DNA from 2 places in the Streptomyces saintjeani genome. Region 2 is predicted to be linked to the other one. Evidence: riboswitches for the same ligand, from Rfam matches in the RefSeq annotation. Region 2 holds a riboswitch; the other holds the start of a gene.
What was found. Region 2 has a riboswitch for glycine ahead of gcvP (aminomethyl-transferring glycine dehydrogenase). Riboswitches for the same ligand answer to the same signal wherever they lie in the genome.
Positions count from the first base shown of each region.

Region 1: another riboswitch for glycine. It lies ahead of gcvT (glycine cleavage system aminomethyltransferase GcvT); the one in region 2 lies ahead of gcvP (aminomethyl-transferring glycine dehydrogenase).

Region 1 is NZ_CP189624.1:6,645,739-6,654,354, forward strand. Features, by position in the region: gene glyA (serine hydroxymethyltransferase) at 1-279, opposite strand, end outside; gene gcvH (glycine cleavage system protein GcvH) at 292-669, opposite strand; gene gcvT (glycine cleavage system aminomethyltransferase GcvT) at 726-1,838, opposite strand; glycine riboswitch at 1,901-2,006, opposite strand; glycine riboswitch at 2,007-2,106, opposite strand; gene ACQCO7_RS30370 (AAA family ATPase) at 2,293-2,952, shown strand; gene ACQCO7_RS30375 (enhanced serine sensitivity protein SseB) at 3,023-3,802, shown strand; gene ACQCO7_RS30380 (enhanced serine sensitivity protein SseB C-terminal domain-containing protein) at 3,923-4,720, shown strand; gene ACQCO7_RS30385 (ABC transporter permease) at 5,038-6,036, shown strand; gene ACQCO7_RS30390 (ABC transporter substrate-binding protein) at 6,076-7,824, shown strand; gene ACQCO7_RS30395 (ABC transporter permease) at 7,924-8,616, shown strand, end outside.
Region 2 is NZ_CP189624.1:1,619,922-1,628,537, reverse strand. Features, by position in the region: gene ACQCO7_RS07170 (MerR family transcriptional regulator) at 97-744, shown strand; gene ACQCO7_RS07165 (DNA polymerase IV) at 804-2,159, shown strand; gene ACQCO7_RS07160 (PRC-barrel domain-containing protein) at 2,170-2,544, opposite strand; glycine riboswitch at 2,693-2,787, shown strand; glycine riboswitch at 2,788-2,901, shown strand; gene gcvP (aminomethyl-transferring glycine dehydrogenase) at 2,962-5,844, shown strand; gene ACQCO7_RS07150 (ABC transporter ATP-binding protein) at 5,853-6,905, opposite strand; gene modB (molybdate ABC transporter permease subunit) at 7,283-8,095, opposite strand; gene modA (molybdate ABC transporter substrate-binding protein) at 8,127-8,616, opposite strand, start outside.

The DNA.
Region 1 (8,616 bases), 5.0 Mb from region 2:
GACGTTCGCGCACTGAGCCCCGAACAGCTCCTTCACCCGGTCGATGGCGATCTGCTCGGCGACGTCGACGTGCTCGCACCCGCCGTAGTAGCGCCGCCCCGGATACCCCTCGGCGTACTTGTTGGTCAGGACGGACCCCTGCGCCTCCATGACGGCCAGCGGAGCGAAGTTCTCCGAGGCGATCATCTCCAGCGTCGACTGCTGCCGGCCGAGCTCCGCGTCGACGGCGGCGGCGATCTCCGGGTCCAGCTCGTGCAGGGACGTGTTCAGGACAGACATGGGTACGACTCCTCAGCCGGCGGTGTAGGCGGTGTACTCGTCGGCGGACAGCAGGTCGTCCGGCTCACCGGCGACGCGCACCTTGAAGAGCCAACCCCCCGTGAACGGCTCGGAGTTGACCAGCGACGGGTCCTCCGAGACGTTCGGGTTGACCTCGGTGATCTCACCGTCCACCGGCGCGTACAGCTCGCTCACCGACTTGGTCGACTCCAGCTCGCCGCAGGACTCGCCCGCGGTCACGGCGGCGCCGACCGCCGGCAGCTCGACGAAGACGACGTCACCGAGGGCGTTCGCCGCGTGCTCGGTGATCCCGACCGTCGCCACGCCGTCCTCGGCGGGCGAGATCCACTCGTGTTCCTTGCTGTAGCGCAGGTTCTGGGGGTTGCTCATGGCCTGAATTCTCCTGTACGCGGGGGAGTGCTGGTGAATGGGGGACTGCGGAAGAGCTACTTCTGGCGCTGGTAGAACGGCAGAGCCACGACCTCGTACGCCTCGTGGCTCCCCCGGATGTCGACGCCGACCCCGTCCGTCCCCGGCGCCGCGTGCGCCGCGTCGACGTACGCCATCGCGATCGGCCTGCCCAGCGTGGGGGAGGGGGCGCCGGAGGTCACCTCGCCGATGACGGCGCCGCCCGCGACGACGTCGTACCCGGCACGCGGCACGCGCCGCCCGGCGGCGACCAGCCCGACCAGCACCCGGGGCGGCTTGCGCTCGGCGAGCGCGGCGGCTTCGGTGAGGGCCTCGCGCCCCACGAAGTCCCCGTCCTTGCCGAACTTCACGACCCGCCCGAGCCCGGCGTCGAAGGGCGTCAGGGCCGTCGACAGCTCATGCCCGTACAGCGGCATGCCCGCTTCGAGCCGCAGCGTGTCCCGGCAGGAGAGGCCGCAGGGGACGGGACCCCGGGCGGCCAGCGCCTCCCACAGCGCCACCGCGTCGGAGGGCGCCACGAACAGCTCGAACCCGTCCTCACCGGTGTACCCGGTCCGCGCGATCAGCGCCGGCACCCCGGCGACCGTCCCCGGCAGCCCGGCGTAGTACTTCAGCCCGGCGAGATCGGCGTCGGTGAGTGCGCCCAGAACCGCGGAAGCCTCCGGCCCCTGCACGGCGATCAGCGCATACGCGTCCCGGTCGTCGCGCACGAGCGCGTCGAACCCGGCGGCCCGCTCGGTCAGCGCGTCCAGCACGACCTGCGCGTTCGACGCGTTCGCGACGACCATGAACTCGGTCTCGGCGAGCCGGTAGACGATCAGGTCGTCCAGGATGCCGCCGTCGGCCCGGCAGATCATCGTGTAGCGGGCCCGGCCCACCTTGACCGCCGCGAGGTCGCCGACCAGCGCGTAGTTCAGCAGCGCCGCGGCCTCGGGCCCGGTGACGGTGATCTCGCCCATGTGCGAGAGGTCGAAGAGCCCCGCGCGGGTACGGACGGCGGTGTGCTCCTCGCGCTCCGAGCCGTAGCGCAGCGGCATGTCCCAGCCCGCGAAGTCGGTCATGGTCGCGCCGAGCGAGCGGTGCAGGGCATCGAGCGCGGTACGCCGGGGTACGGCGGAACTGCTGGTCATCGGGCGTTCGTCTCCCAGGTGTGACGGGGTGGGCAAGGGCTTCCCGTACGGATACGGGAAGGTCCTCCCCATCTGTCATCGGAACCTGAGAGGTTCGCCGTGACCCTCGCGGGAACACGGCTTGCACCTTGGGTGGGACCACCGGGGCGGCCCGCTTTTCAGATGTGCCTCGCCCACGCGGTAACGGTGCCTGAGAGATTCAAGGGAGGGACTTGCTCCTTCGGCGCCCCGGCGACACAAAAGCCGGGGACTCTCCCGCGCGGATTCGAACGGCCGGTATGCAGTTGGCGCGGCCATCATCGCACGCCGGCCCCGCCGCGCGGCAGGCCGGATCTGTAACGGGGCTGTGTCAGGAAGCGCACCAAATCACGAGACAGATTCCATTACCTTCTCTTTACTGTCTATGGGGAGACCCGTAACTGACGGGACTGCTCCAAGGGGAGGACGATCTACGGTGAACAGGACAACGGCGTACGCGACGGCGCTGCCCGCACAGCCCGCGGCGCCCGCGAGGGAGAGCCGCGCCGGGCACCCCGCGCCGGTCGTCCGCGACCTGCGCGACCGCGAAGGACACAGCCCGCACGCCCTCCTCTTCGGCCCCCGCGACCTCGTCGTCGTCACCGGCCTGCCCGGCAGCGGCAAGTCCACGCTGATGCGCCGCACGGTCCACGGCACCGGCATCGACTCCCAGGACACGAGAGACCGCTGGGACGCGCGGACGCCCGCCTGGCTGCCGTACGCCGTCTACCGCCCCCTCGTCCGCCTCGCGCACTACGCGGGCCTGTGGCGCGCCCTGCGCTCCGGCAAGGGCGTCGTCGTCCACGACTGCGGCACCCAGTCCTGGGTACGGAACTGGCTCGCCCGCGCGTCCCGCCGCCGGGGCGGCACCCTGCACCTCCTCCTCCTGGACGTCACCCCGGACACGGCCCTGGAGGGCCAGCGCGAGCGGGGCCGGGGCGTCTCCCGGTACGCGTTCCTGCGCCACCGGCACGCCGCGTCCCGCCTGATCAGGTCGGTGGAGAAGGGGAACCTGCCGGACGGCTGCGAGGCGGCGATACTCCTGGACCGACCGGCCGCCGACGTCCTGCGCAGGATCGCGTTCACCCGGGGCTGAACCCGCCCTGCCCGGCGCCCCCTTAAGCTTTGCCTCTTCGACAGCGGTTTTCAGCAGGCGGTATACAGCGATGGACTTCCCGACCGACTTCCCGGCCCCCGCACACCCCCACTCCCACGGCGGCTGGCCGGGGAACGAGCTGGAGGAGGTGCTCTCCGCCTCCCTGGGCGTGCCGTCAGCGGGCGGCCGAATAATCGAGGTCCTCGCGCGCAGCTTCGTCTGGATCCCGCTCCCCAACGGCGGCGGCCCCCGCAGCGGCCCCCTCGACCTCCCCACGATCGACGTCGCAGGCCAGGTGTACGTCCCCGTCTTCACCTCCGAGGAACAGTTCCGCCAGGTCACCGGCTCCCACATGGCGTACACGATCGCCCCGGCGGTCGAGTTCGCGAAGGGCCTCCCCCCGCAGGTCGGCATCGCCCTCAACCCCGACGGCGTCGTAGGCGTCCCCCTCCCCCCGCAGGCGGTGGCGGACCTCTGCCGAGCGGACCGCCCCCCCCTGCACGGCACGGCCTCCGGCGCCCGCGTCCGCCTCTTCGAGCCGGACTGGCAGGACGACCCGATGGACTTCCTCACGGAGGCGTCCAGGGAGTTCGAGGCGACGGGAGTGGTCCTCACGGCCCGCCGCTGCCTCGCGGCGATAGAGACCTCGGAACCGGTGATGTTCGTAGGAGTCGAACTCACCCACTGGGAAGGCGAGTTCGGCGAACGCCCGCTGGACGCGCTCGGCAGGGCGCTGGGCCGGGTCCCGGTCCCGTGGGGAGTCAACCTGATCCTCCTGGACGCGGCACAGGACCCGGTGGGGGAGTGGCTGAGGACGAACGTCCGGCCGTTCTACTCCCGCACCGGGTAGAAACCCGTCCGCTACCCGTCGTCCACCCAACCGGCGAACCCCCCGTGGGCGCTTAAGCTTGACCCCGACGCAGGGCAACAGGCATACACGGGGCAATTTTTACGAAGGGTCGGTAAAGACGTGAGCGTGAGCGGCACCGCTGCGGCCGGCCAGGTCGAGCACATGCTGCGCCAGGTCACGCCTGGCCGCTACGACGCCTACGAGGCACTCCTGCGCGCGCTCTCGACCCCCACCACCGGCCAGGTCTGGATGCTGCTGTGGCACGGCCAGTCCGGCTCCCCGGACGCCCAGTACGGCTCGATGGAGGTGGACGGCCACGGGTACGCGCCCTGCGTGACGTCCGCCCAGGAGCTGTCCGCGAGCGGCTGGAACCGTTCGTACGAGGTGGTGGACGGCCTCGACGCGGCCCGCACCCTGTACCCGGACCGCCACGGCCTGTGGCTGAACCCGCACGCGCCGGGCGGCGGCGTCGGCGTCCCCTGGCCGGACCTGCGCCGCATCGCGACGGGCCTGGACCGCCAGCCCCCCGGCCCGCTGCGCCTGTCGGACCCGGCGGTGGAGATCCCGCACTTCTACGCCCTCCTCGGCCAGAACGCCCACCGCACCCCCGCGATCAGGGCGCTGCGCCGCGCCTGGGTCCAGCCGGCCCTGGGCCAGCCGTACCTGTCGATCGGCCTGGACGTGTACGACGCGTCCCCGCAGTCCGTCGACGCGGTGCGCGCGATGATGCAGCAGTCGATCGGCGCCGTCCCCGACGGCCTGTCCGTGTCGACGGTCGCGATGACCGACGAGTACGACCCGGTCGTCATGTGGATGCGGGCCAACGCCCGCCCGTTCTACGACCGCGAGGCGCACGCCCCGGCGCAGCAGTCCCCGGCGGCCGGTTACGGCTACCCGGCGACCCCCGGCGCGTACTGATCCGCCCCACGCGCCACTTCCTACCCACGAGTACGTCCTGACGCTCCGTCATCTCAGGAAACCCGCTCGTTACACCGACCCGTGTTCATCTCCGCGCGTAGAGCGAACCGGTACACGCTACTGTGCCCTGAATTACCGACTTGCCCTCGTCCGAGGGCCGTTACCCACTGTTCGGATAACGGAAGCCAACGGTCGGCATCACGGTTGTGCATACTTTCGGCGCCGCATCTGGCGCGTGATCACGAGCGCGTTGAAGACTCGCCTCCCATAAGACGCGAGTAAGGCCGGTCACCACCGGCGGGAAGGGTCAGTGCACTGTGACCGCACCGATCGAGACCACCGGGTCGGAGGCAGGAGCACAGCCGGAGGCCGTGCTCGCCGGGGCCAGCCAGAGCCAGATCGAAGGGCGTTCACTCACCCAGATCGCCTGGACCCGGTTCAAGCGCGACAAGCTGGCTGTGGCCGGCGGCATCGTCGTCGTCCTGCTCGTCCTCATGGCGATCCTCGCCAAGCCCATCGAGTCCGTCTTCGGCCTCGACCCGAACGAGTTCCACCAGGACCTCATCGACCCGGCGATGCAGGCGCCCATCGGCGGCTGGGGCGGCATGAGCTGGGACCACCCGCTCGGCGTCGACCCGCAGTACGGCCGCGACATGCTCGCCCGCATCATCGACGGGTCCTGGGTCTCCCTGCTCGTCGCGGGCGGCGCCACCCTGCTGTCGGTGGTCATCGGCACGGTCCTCGGGGTCGTCGCCGGCTACTACGGCGGCTGGGTCGACTCGATCATCAGCCGGCTGATGGACACCTTCCTCGCCTTCCCGCTGCTGCTCTTCGCCATCGCCATCTCGGCCTCCGTCCAGGACGGCTTCTTCGGCCTGAACGGGCTCCCGCTGCGGATCTGCGTACTGATCTTCGTGATCGGCTTCTTCAGCTGGCCGTACATCGGCCGTATCGTGCGCGCCCAGACGATGACCCTGCGCAAACGGGAGTTCGTCGAAGCCGCGCACAGCCTCGGCGCACGCGGACCGTACGTCCTGTTCCGCGAACTCCTCCCGAACCTCGTCGCGCCGATCCTCGTCTACTCGACGCTGATCATCCCGACGAACATCCTCTTCGAGGCCAGCCTGAGCTTCCTCGGGGTCGGTATCGCCCCGCCGCAGGCGTCCTGGGGCGGAATGCTCAGCAACGCCGTGGATCTCTACACAGCTGATCCGCAGTACATGTTCGTGCCCGGACTGGCGATCTTCATCACCGTCCTGGCGTTCAACCTGCTGGGTGACGGGCTGCGCGACGCACTCGACCCTCGCAGCAAGTGATCCCACAGTGATTTACATCGACAGAGGGGGCTTTCCTCGGTGAAGACCAGAAGAGTGACCGCCGCGATCGCGTCGGTCCTGGCGATCTCGCTGGGCGCTTCCGCCTGTGGCGGAGACAGCGACAGCGGTGGCGGCTCCGCCAAGGGGAAGAAGGACGAGGCTCTGACGTCGGTCGTCAACGTCTCGAACAAGAAGGGGGGCACCCTCAGCTTCGAGCACTCGGACGTGGCGGACTCCCTGGACCCGGGCAACACCTACTACGGCTGGGTGCAGAACTTCTCGCGCCTGTACGGCCGTACGCTCACCACGTTCAAGCCGGCCGCCGGCAAGGACGGCCTGACCGTCGTCCCCGACCTCGCCGAGTCGCTGGGCACGCCCAGCGCCGACGCCAAGACGTGGACGTACAAGCTGCGCACCGGCGTCAAGTTCCAGGACGGGACCCCGGTCACGTCCAAGGACGTCAAGTACGCCATCGAGCGCTCCAACTTCGCGCCCGAGGTGCTGTCCAACGGTCCGACGTACTTCAAGTCGTACCTGCTCGGCGGCGACAAGTACACGGGTCCCTACAAGGACAAGAACCCGAACGGCCTCGCGTCCATCGAGACGCCGGACGCGCAGACCATCGTGTTCAAGCTGAAGCAGCCGTTCGCGGACTTCGACTACCTGGCGACCTTCTCGCAGACGGCCCCCGTGCCGGCCGCGAAGGACGACGGCGCCAAGTACGTCCAGCACATGGTCTCCTCGGGCCCCTACCAGTTCCAGTCCTACGAGGAGGGCCGCAGCGCCACCCTCGTGCGGAACCCGCAGTGGGACGCCAAGACGGACCCGATCCGCAAGGCCCTGCCGGACAAGATCACGATCAAGTTCAAGGTCAACCCGGTCACGATCGACAACGACCTGATCTCCGACCGGGTCACCGTCGACGCCGCCGGTGCCGGTGTCCAGGCCGCGACCCAGCCGAAGGTGCTGACCGGCAAGAAGGCCAACCAGACGGACAGCTCGTACGCCGGTGCCACGCAGTACATCGCGCTGAACCAGAACGTCGAGCCGTTCAACAACATCAACTGCCGCAAGGCCGTGCAGTACGGCGTCGACAAGCAGTCCATCCTGGACGCGGCCGGCGGTTCGCCGAAGGGTGACATCGCCACCACGCTGCTGCCGCCGTCGGTCAACGGCTACACCAAGTTCGACACCTACCCGTCGGCCGGCAACAAGGGCGACGCGGCCAAGGTCAAGGAATTCCTGACCGCGTGCGGCAAGCCGAACGGCTTCAGCACGATCCTGACCGCCCGCTCCGACCGTCCCGCCGAGATCGCGCAGGCCACGGCCGTCCAGGCGTCGCTGAAGAAGTACGGCATCAACGTCGAGATCCGGCAGTTCCCGGCCGGCAAGTACTTCTCGAACTTCGCCGGTGTCCCGTCCTACGTGCACCAGCAGAAGCTCGGCATGCTGTCCATGGCGTGGGGTGCCGACTGGCCGACCGGCTTCGGCTTCCTGGACCAGATCGTCAACGGCTCCGCCATCAAGCCCTCGGGCGGCAACAACCTGATGGAGCTGAACGACCCGAAGATCAACGCGGCCCTCGCCGCCACGATCGCCAACACCGACGCCACCGCCCGCACCAAGGGCTGGGGCGACATCGACAAGATGGTCATGGACACCGCCACGGTCGTCCCGACCCTCTACCGCAAGAACTTGCTCTTCCGGCCTGCGTCCGCGACCAACGTCACGGTCACTCAGGCGTACCTGGGCATGTACGACTACCTGCTGATGAGCTCCTCCAAGTAGAAGCCCCAGAGCAGGCCGGAATCTTCTCGAAAGGCAGGTGAAGGTTCCGGGTGGCGGGGACGGACACGCTCCGACCCCGCCGCCCGGAGCCGGACAGCTGTGGCTGCGTACATCATCCGGCGCGTATTCGGCGCCCTGGTACTGCTGCTGGTGGTCAGCGCAGTCACCTTCGCGATCTTCTTCCTGGTACCTCGGCTCGGCGGCCAGACCGCCGACCAGCTCGCCACGCAGTACGTCGGCAAGGACGCCAACCCCGACTCCGTGCTCGCGATCAAGAAGAACCTGGGCTTCGACCAGCCCATCTACACCCAGTACTGGCACTTCATCAAGGCGCTGTTCGTCGGCGCCGACTACAAGTTCGGCCCGGACGCCACCCACTGCGACGCGCCCTGCTTCGGCTACTCCTTCAAGAGCCACGTCGAGGTCTGGCCGCAGCTCACCGAGCGCATCCCGGTCTCCTTCTCGCTCGCCGTCGGCGCGGCCGTGATCTGGCTGATCTTCGGTGTCACCACCGGCGTCATCTCCGCGCTGCGCAAGGGCAGCCCCGTCGACCGCGTCTCCATGTTCATCGCGCTCGCCGGCGTCTCCCTCCCGATCTTCTTCACCGGCCAGGTCCTCAGCGCCCTGTTCGTGTACGAGATCCCCATCTGGGACTCCATCGACTACATCCCGTTCACGCAGAACCCGGCGGAATGGGCCTGGCACCTCCTGCTGCCCTGGATCAGCCTCGCGTTCCTGTTCTCCGCGCTCTATGCCCGCCTCACCCGGGCGGGGATGCTGGAGACCATGGGC
Region 2 (8,616 bases):
GGGTGATTATCACTCGGCGTGCCGAGTGTGGCGATCGTTGACGCACCCCTGGTGACTGCCTACCGTCGAGAAGGCAGGTCAAGGACGGAGGTCGGCGTGAGAAGCAGCGGCGACGGTACGGCTGGGGGTGCCCCCGGACGAGGGTTCGGGGGAAATGGCCCGTACCGGCTTCACGGCAGCGCGGCCGATCACGCTCCCCAGCGCCCGGCGGCCGTGCCGAGCAGCAGCAAGGGGGCGGCGGCGATGGCGTCCGAGGAGATCGGCTACCGAGGTCCGACGGCGTGTGCAGCCGCGGGCATCACCTACCGGCAACTGGACTACTGGGCACGCACCGGGCTCGTCGAGCCGAGCGTGCGGCCCGCCTACGGGTCGGGGACCCAGCGCCTCTACAGTTTTCGGGACGTCGTCGTCCTGAAGATCGTGAAGCGTTTCCTCGACACCGGCGTGTCCCTCCAGAACATCCGCGGCGCGGTGCTGCATCTGAGGGAACAGGGCTTCCGCGACCTGGAGCGCATGACCCTCATGAGCGACGGCGCGACTGTGTACGAGTGCACCTCGCCGGACGAGGTCCACGCGCTGCTCCAGGGCGGCCAGGGCGTCTTCGGGATCGCCGTCGGCGTGGTCTGGCGGGACGTGGAGGGCGCGCTGTCGCAGCTGCACGGCGAGCGGGTCGACACCGGCGAGACCCTGGTCGGGCACAACCCGGCGGACGAGCTGGCGCGGCGGCGGCACAAGGCGGTCTGACGGCGTTCTCGGGCGCGTGTTCGGGCCCGTTGTCAGTGGCGTGGTGCAGCATCGGAGATGTGAGAAACGCGCCGACGGTCCTGCACCTCGACATGGACGCCTTCTACGCCTCGGTGGAGCAGGCGGCCAAGCCGAGCCTGCGCGGGAAGGCGGTCGTCGTCGGCGGGCTCGGGCCGCGCGGGGTGGTGGCGACCGCGTCGTACGAGGCCCGGGTGTTCGGGGTGCACTCGGCGATGCCGATGGCGCAGGCGCGCAGGCTCGCGCCCAACGCGGCGTATCTCTTTCCGCGGTTCGGGGTCTACCGGGCGATCAGCGAGCAGGTGATGGGGCTGCTGCGGGAGCTGTCGCCGCTGGTGGAGCCGCTCAGCCTGGACGAGGCGTTCGTGGACCTGGAGGCCGAGGGGGCGGCCCGGGACAGCGCGTCGGCGCGGGAGACGGGGAGCAGGCTGCGGGCGGACATACGGGCCGTCACGGGCCTGACGGGGTCGGTGGGGCTCGCGGCGTCCAAGATGCTCGCGAAGATCGCCTCCGAGCGGGCCAAGCCGGACGGCCTGCTGCTGATCGAGCCGGGTACGGAACGCGCGCTGCTCGGGCCGATGCCGGTGCGGACACTGCCCGGGGTCGGCCCGGCCACCGGCGACCATCTGCGCCGGGCCGGGATCACCACGGTCGACGAGATCGCCGGGGCGGGCGAGGACGAACTCGTCCGGCTGCTCGGCAAGGCGCACGGTCAGGGGCTGTACGCGATGGCGCTCGCGCGCGACGACCGGCCCGTGGTCGCCGAGCGGGAGACCAAGTCGGTGTCCGTGGAGGACACGTACGACGTGGACATCCATGACCGGCTGCGGGTCGGGTTCGAGGTGCGGCGGCTCGCGGACCGGTGCGTGCACCGGCTGCGGGAGGCCCGGCTGTCGGGGCGGACGATCGTGCTGAAGGTGCGGCGGTACGACTTCTCGACGCTGACCCGGTCCGAGACGCTGCGCGGGCCCACCGACGATCCGGCGGTCGTGCGGGAGGCCGCGGCGCGGCTGCTGGAGTCCGTGGACACGACCGGCGGGGTGCGGCTGCTCGGGGTCGGGGTGTCGGGGCTCGCCGACTTCACGCAGGAGGACCTGTTCGCGCAGGCCGCGGAGGAGGTGCGGGACGAGGAGGAGGCGCCTCAGATGCCGGGGGAGGTGGTCGTGGAGGCGGTGCCCGTCGAGCATCGGTGGTGGCCGGGGCAGGATGTGCGGCACGCCGGGTTCGGGCAGGGGTGGGTGCAGGGGAGCGGGGTGGGGCGGGTGACCGTGCGGTTCGAGACGCCGGGGGATGCGGTGCCGGGGCGGGTGCGGACGTTCCGGGTCGACGATCCGGAGTTGGAGCAGGCGGAGGCGTTGCCGTTGGCGGCGGGGGGCGCCTGTGCGCAGGGGGTCTAGGGTGCTGCGGCTAGGCGGGCGGGTCGTCGCCGGCGATGGTGCCGAAGTCGCGGTCCTCCGGTGGGGTGGGGGCGACGGTGTCCATGCCGTAGTGGTGGTAGAGCTGGAGTTCCTGGGCGGGGGAGAGGTGGCGGCCCACGCCGAAGTCGGGGGCGTCCTTGATGAGGGCGCGGTCGTAGGGGACGTGCAGGGTGCCCTCGACGAGTTCGCTGGTCTCCAGGGGGACGAAGGCGTCGCGGGTGAACAGGCCCGTCCTTATGGCGGCCCACTCCGGGACGCCGGTCGCGTCGTCGAGGTAGACCTCGTCGATCGTGCCGATCTTCGCGCCGTGCCGGTCGTACGCCTTGCGGCCGATCAGGTTGCGCGGATCGATGTCGGTCTGCACGGGCCCTCCACTGGTCGCGGGGCGGCCGAAGCCGTCGTCGGTCGTCGTCACCGGAAAGTCGTCGTAAGGACTACGAAAGAGCACTTCGGGCCCGGTGGCCACTCGAAGGCTGGGGCGTTGACCTCGCTGGTAAGGTGAAAGTGGCTGTCGACCCTGTGCGGGAGAGTCCTCCGGATCGTGCGGAGGCGCCGAAGGAGCAACTCCTCCCCGGAATCTCTCAGGCTCACGTACCGCACGGGCGAGGTCACTCTGGAAAGCAGGGCGGATGTCGACGGCGTCCGCTCTCACCGACGGTGAAAGCCGGGCGCTCTCGGGCGGCCGGTGAAGCTCTCAGGTCGAGATGACAGAGGGGGAGGCCGTTCGGGCACCCCACAGCCGTGGTGCCACCGAAGGTCGTCTCGGCCAGGAGGCCCCCTCATGACCCCTCCCCGTACCCCGCTCAGCGCCCTGGAGCAGGGCGTTCCCTTCGAACAGCGCCATATCGGGCCCGACCGCGAGGCCCAGGCCAAGATGCTCGCGCAGGTCGGGTACGGCTCGCTGGACGAGCTGACCGCCGCCGCCGTACCGGACGCCATCAAGAACGTCGCCGCGCTGGACCTGCCGGGCGCGCGGAGCGAGGCGCAGGTGCTCGCCGAGCTGCGGGAGCTGGCCGGCCGCAACCAGGTGCTCGGGTCGATGATCGGGCTCGGGTACTACGGGACGTTCACGCCGCCCGTCATCCTGCGGAACGTGATGGAGAACCCCGCCTGGTACACCGCGTACACGCCGTACCAGCCGGAGATCTCCCAAGGACGCCTCGAAGCGCTCCTCAACTTCCAGACGATGGTGGCCGATCTGACCGGGCTGCCGACGTCCGGGGCCTCGCTGCTGGACGAGGGGACGGCCGCCGCCGAGGCGATGGCGCTGTCGCTGCGGATGGGGAAGAACAAGAAGGGCCTCTTCCTCGTCGACGCGGACGCGTTCCCGCAGACCGTCGCCGTGATCCGGACGCGGGCCGAGCCGACCGGCGTCGAGGTCGTCGTCGCCGACCTCAGCGACGGGATCCCGGCCGAGGTCGCCGGGCGGGAGATCAACGGGGTGTTGATCCAGTACCCCGGCGCCTCCGGCGTCGTACGGGACATCAAGCCGCTCGTCGAGCAGGCGCACGCGGTGGGTGCGCTCGTCACCGTCGCCGCCGATCTGCTGGCGTTGACCCTGCTGACCTCGCCCGGGGAGCTGGGGGCGGACATCGCCGTCGGGACCACGCAGCGGTTCGGGGTGCCGATGGGGTTCGGGGGGCCGCACGCCGGATACATGGCCGTGCACGAGAAGTTCGCGCGGAGCCTGCCCGGGCGGCTCGTCGGGGTGTCCGTCGACGCGGACGGCAACCGGGCGTACCGGCTGGCGCTCCAGACGCGCGAGCAGCACATCCGGCGGGAGAAGGCGACCAGCAACATCTGTACGGCGCAGGTGCTGCTCGCGGTCATGGCCGGGATGTACGCCGTGTACCACGGGCCCGACGGGCTGCGCCAGATCGCCTGGAAGACGCATCGGTACGCCACCGTCCTCGCCGAGGGGCTGCGGATCGGGGGCGTCGACGTCGTCCACCGGGCCTATTTCGACACGGTGCTGGCGCGGGTGCCCGGCGGTGCGGCTCAGGTCGTCGAGGCCGCTCGGGACGGTGGGGTGAACCTGCGGTTCGTCGACGAGGACCATGTGTCCATCGCCTGTGACGAGACCACCACGCGGGACCAGCTCGGCATCGTGTGGCAGGCGTTCGGGGTTTCCGGGGATGTGGACTCGTTCGACGCTTCGGCTCAGGAGGGGCTGGGCGACGAGGTGTTGCGGCGGGACGAGGTCCTGGCCCATCCCGTGTTCCACCAGCACCGGTCCGAGACCGCCATGCTGCGGTACCTGCGGCGGCTCGCCGATCGGGACTACGCGCTCGACCGGGGGATGATTCCGCTCGGGTCCTGCACGATGAAGCTCAACGCGACGACCGAGATGGAGCCGGTCACCTGGCCCGAGTTCGGGCAGCTGCATCCCTTCGCGCCGGTCGAGCAGGCCGGGGGATACCTCACGCTCATCCGCGAGCTGGAGGATCAGCTCGCCGAGGTCACCGGGTACGACAAGGTGTCCCTCCAGCCCAACGCCGGGTCGCAGGGGGAGTTGGCGGGGCTGCTCGCCGTACGGGCCTATCACCGGGCCAACGGGGATCTTCAGCGGACCGTGTGTCTCATTCCGTCGTCCGCCCATGGGACCAACGCGGCCAGTGCGGTGATGGCCGGGATGAAGGTCGTCGTCGTCAAGACCTCCGAGGACGGGGAGGTCGACGTCGAGGATCTGCGGGGGAAGATCGGGCAGTACCGGGACGAGCTCGCGGTGCTGATGATCACCTATCCGTCCACCCACGGGGTGTTCGAGGAACATGTCGGGGAGATCTGCGGGCTCGTCCATGAGGCCGGTGGGCAGGTCTATGTCGACGGGGCCAATCTGAACGCGCTCGTCGGGGTGGCCAAGCCCGGGCATTTCGGTGGGGACGTTTCCCATCTGAATCTGCACAAGACGTTCTGCATTCCTCACGGTGGGGGTGGGCCTGGCGTCGGGCCTGTGGCTGTGCGGGCTCATCTCGCGCCCTATCTGCCCAACCATCCCTTGCAGAGCGAGGCCGGGCCCGCTACCGGGGTGGGGCCTGTTTCCGCCGCGCCCTGGGGGTCTGCCGGGATTCTTCCCATCTCCTGGGCCTATGTGCGGCTCATGGGCGGGGAAGGGCTGAAGCGGGCCACTCAGGTCGCCGTGCTGTCCGCGAACTACATCGCCAAGCGGCTTGAGCCTCACTATCCCGTGCTCTACACCGGGCCCGGGGGGCTGGTCGCCCACGAGTGCATCATCGATCTGCGGCCCCTGGCCAAGGCGACCGGGGTGAGCGTCGATGATGTCGCCAAGCGGCTCATCGACTACGGGTTCCATGCGCCGACCATGTCGTTCCCCGTTGCCGGGACGCTGATGATCGAGCCCACCGAGTCCGAGGATCTGGCCGAGCTGGATCGGTTCTGTGCGGCGATGATCGCCATTCGGGGGGAGATCGAGAAGGTGGGGGCCGGGGAGTGGGGGGCGGATGACAATCCGCTTCGGAACGCTCCGCATACCGCTGCCGCGTTGAGCGGGGAGTGGGATCACTCCTATACGCGGGAAGAGGCCGTGTTCCCCGGTGAGGGGGCTGTCTCCGAGAAGTACTGGCCTCCTGTTCGGCGGATCGATCAGGCGTACGGGGACCGGAATCTGGTGTGTTCCTGCCCTCCGCTCGAGGCTTACCAGTAGGGGTCTTTCTACGCCGGGTACGCGTGTGTCTGGGCCGCCTTCAAGGAGGCCCAGATGTCCGTGCCCGGGTGGAGGTTCAGGTCTGCTGCCGCCGCTGTGGTGAGGTCCGCCGTCAAGGGGAGATCGCCTTTCAGGTCGGCTCGGATCTGGTCGCCGTGGGATTCCAGGCCCGCGACCTGGCAGTGCCAGAGGTTGCGGGCGCTGGTGTTTTCCGGGCGGGTTCGGTGGAGGGTTACCGCTGAGGGCGGGAACGCAACGCACGCCGGGCCCGTCAGGTGTTCCGACGTGGTGATCTGTTGGCCTGTCGGGAGGGTTACGGTTGTTCCTTTCGCCGTGCCCTTGTACAGGTTCAGGCCTACCAGTTGCGCTATGTAGTCCGTGCGGGGGTGGCGGGCTATGTCCGCGGGGGTGCCCTCCTGGACTATCGTTCCCTGTTCTATGACCACCAGGCGGTCTGCCAGGACCATCGCGTCCAGGGGGTCGTGGGTGACGATGACCGCTACCGCTTCGAAGTCCGCGAGGTGGTGGCGGAGTTGGGCTCTCACCTCCAGGCGGGTTCTCGCGTCCAGCGCCGCTAGGGGTTCGTCCAGGAGCAGTAGGCGGGGGTTTGTCGCCAATGCCCTTGCGAGTGCTACTCGTTGGGCCTGGCCGCCGGAGAGGTTTCGGGGTTTTGTGGTGGCGTGGTTTGTCAGGCCCATGCGGGTCAGCCACTCTTTTGCTTGGGTTCGGGATTCGGATTTTGTGGCGCCCTGGCATCTGGGGCCGAATGCGATGTTGTCCAGGGCCGTCAGGTGGGGGAAGAGGAGGTAGTCCTGGAAGACGACGCCTACCGGGCGGGATTCGGGGGGTGTGTTCTCCAGGGGGTGGCCGTCCAGGTGGAGGTGGCCGGAGGTCAGGGGGAGCAGGCCGGCCATGGCTCTGAGGGCGGTGGTTTTTCCGGCGCCGTTGGGGCCCAGGAGGGCGAGGACTTCGCCGGGGGTGGCTTTTAGGGTGATGTTCAGGTGGAAGGTTGGGGGGTGGGTTACTACTAGGTGGGTGTGTAGGCCTTGGTGAGTGGTCAATGGGGGTCCTGGGTTTGGTTTCCCGCCCGCCCACCCGTGCGGGTTTGATTTTTGGGTGCGGGTGGTTCTTGTGGGGGTGTTGCGCCGTTGGCGGCTGGGGGTGCGTGGGTGGTTCGGGGGGTGTGGGGGTGGGGTGCTGATGGGTGCCGGGTGCGGGTTGTCTGTGGCTGGGCGCGCAGTTCCCCGCGCCCCTTAGGTGGGGGTGGGTTGCGGTTTGATGCCGGGTGCGGGGTGTTTGTGGCTGGGTGCGGCCACGCGGCGGTAGCCGCATATCGGATACAGCCCCGCGCCCCTGAGGTGGGTGGGGGTGCTGGTGGGTGCTGGGTGGGGGCAGTGTGGCTCTGTGGTGGTGGGCGTGTGTTTGTGGCGTTTTGCGGTCAGGTTGTTGTCAGCCAGTTTTCTCTTAGGGCTGCCAAGACTGCTATGGAGACCGTTAGGAGGACCAGACTCAGTGCCATTGCTGATTCTGGGGTGCTTTGTAGGGCCAAGTAGACCGACAGTGGCATTGTCTGGGTTTTGCCTGGGAAGTTTCCTGCGAAAGTTATTGTTGCGCCGAATTCTCCCAAGGCTCTTGCCCAGGCCAGGACTGCTCCTGCTGCTATGCCGGGGGATATCAGCGGGAGCGTTATTCTGCGGAATGCTGTGAAGCGCGTTGCTCCCAAGGTTGCCGCCGCTTCTTCGTAGCGGGGGTCCGCTGCTCTCAGGGTGCCCTCCACGCTGATCACCAGGAAAGGCATTGCTACGAACGCCTCGGCTATTACTACGCCTGTCGTGGTGAACGGGAGGGTGATGCCGAACCAGCGGTCCAGCCATTGGCCCGCTATGCCGTTTCGGCCCAGGGCCATCAAGAGGGCCACGCCTCCTACCACCGGGGGGAGGACCAGGGGGAGGGTCACCAGGGCTCTCAGGAGCGCTCTGCCTCTGAAGTCCGTTCTTGCCAGGAGCCAGGCCAAGGGGACGCCCAGGACCAGGCTCACCGCTGTTGCCGCCGTCGCGCAGAAGAGGGAGAGGCGGAGGGCCTCCCAGACCTCGGGGGTGCTGAGGAGGGAAGGGAGGCTGCTCCAGGGGGTGCGGATCAGGAGGGCCAGCAGGGGGAGCAGGAGGAAGGTGACTCCGAGGAGGGCCGGGACCAGGAGAGGGAGGGGGACGGGCCTCTGGAGTTTTGCGGGTCGGGTCTTCGGCGCCGTCACGGTGCGTTCTCCCTCGGGACGTTCGGGCGGGTCACGGCTGGAGGAAGCCCGCCTCCGTCAGTATCTTCCGGCCCTCCGCCGACTGCACGAGGGCGATGAACTCCTTGGCCGCCGCCGCGTTGGGGGCGTCCTTGAGGAGGGTGATCGGGTAGTCGTTCACCGCCTGGGAGGACTCGGGGAAGTCGATGCCCTGGACCTTGGTGCCCGCCGCGCGCACGTCGGTCCTGTAGACGAGCGCCGCGTCCGCCTCCTTGAGCTCGACCTTCGTGAGCGCCGACTTGACGTCCTGCTCGTACGACACGGGCGTGACCTTGACCCCCGTCGCGGTGAGGATCTTGTCGGCCGCCGCGCCGCAGGGCACCGTCTTGTCGCACAGGACGACCTTGAGGCCGGACTTGGTGAGGTCCTTGAGGCCGGTGACCTTGTCGGGGTTGCCCGGCAGGGTGGCGATCTCCAGCTGGTTGCGGACGAAGGTGACCGGCGCCGTGGCGTTGTCCTTCTTGCCGGTCACGATGGCCATG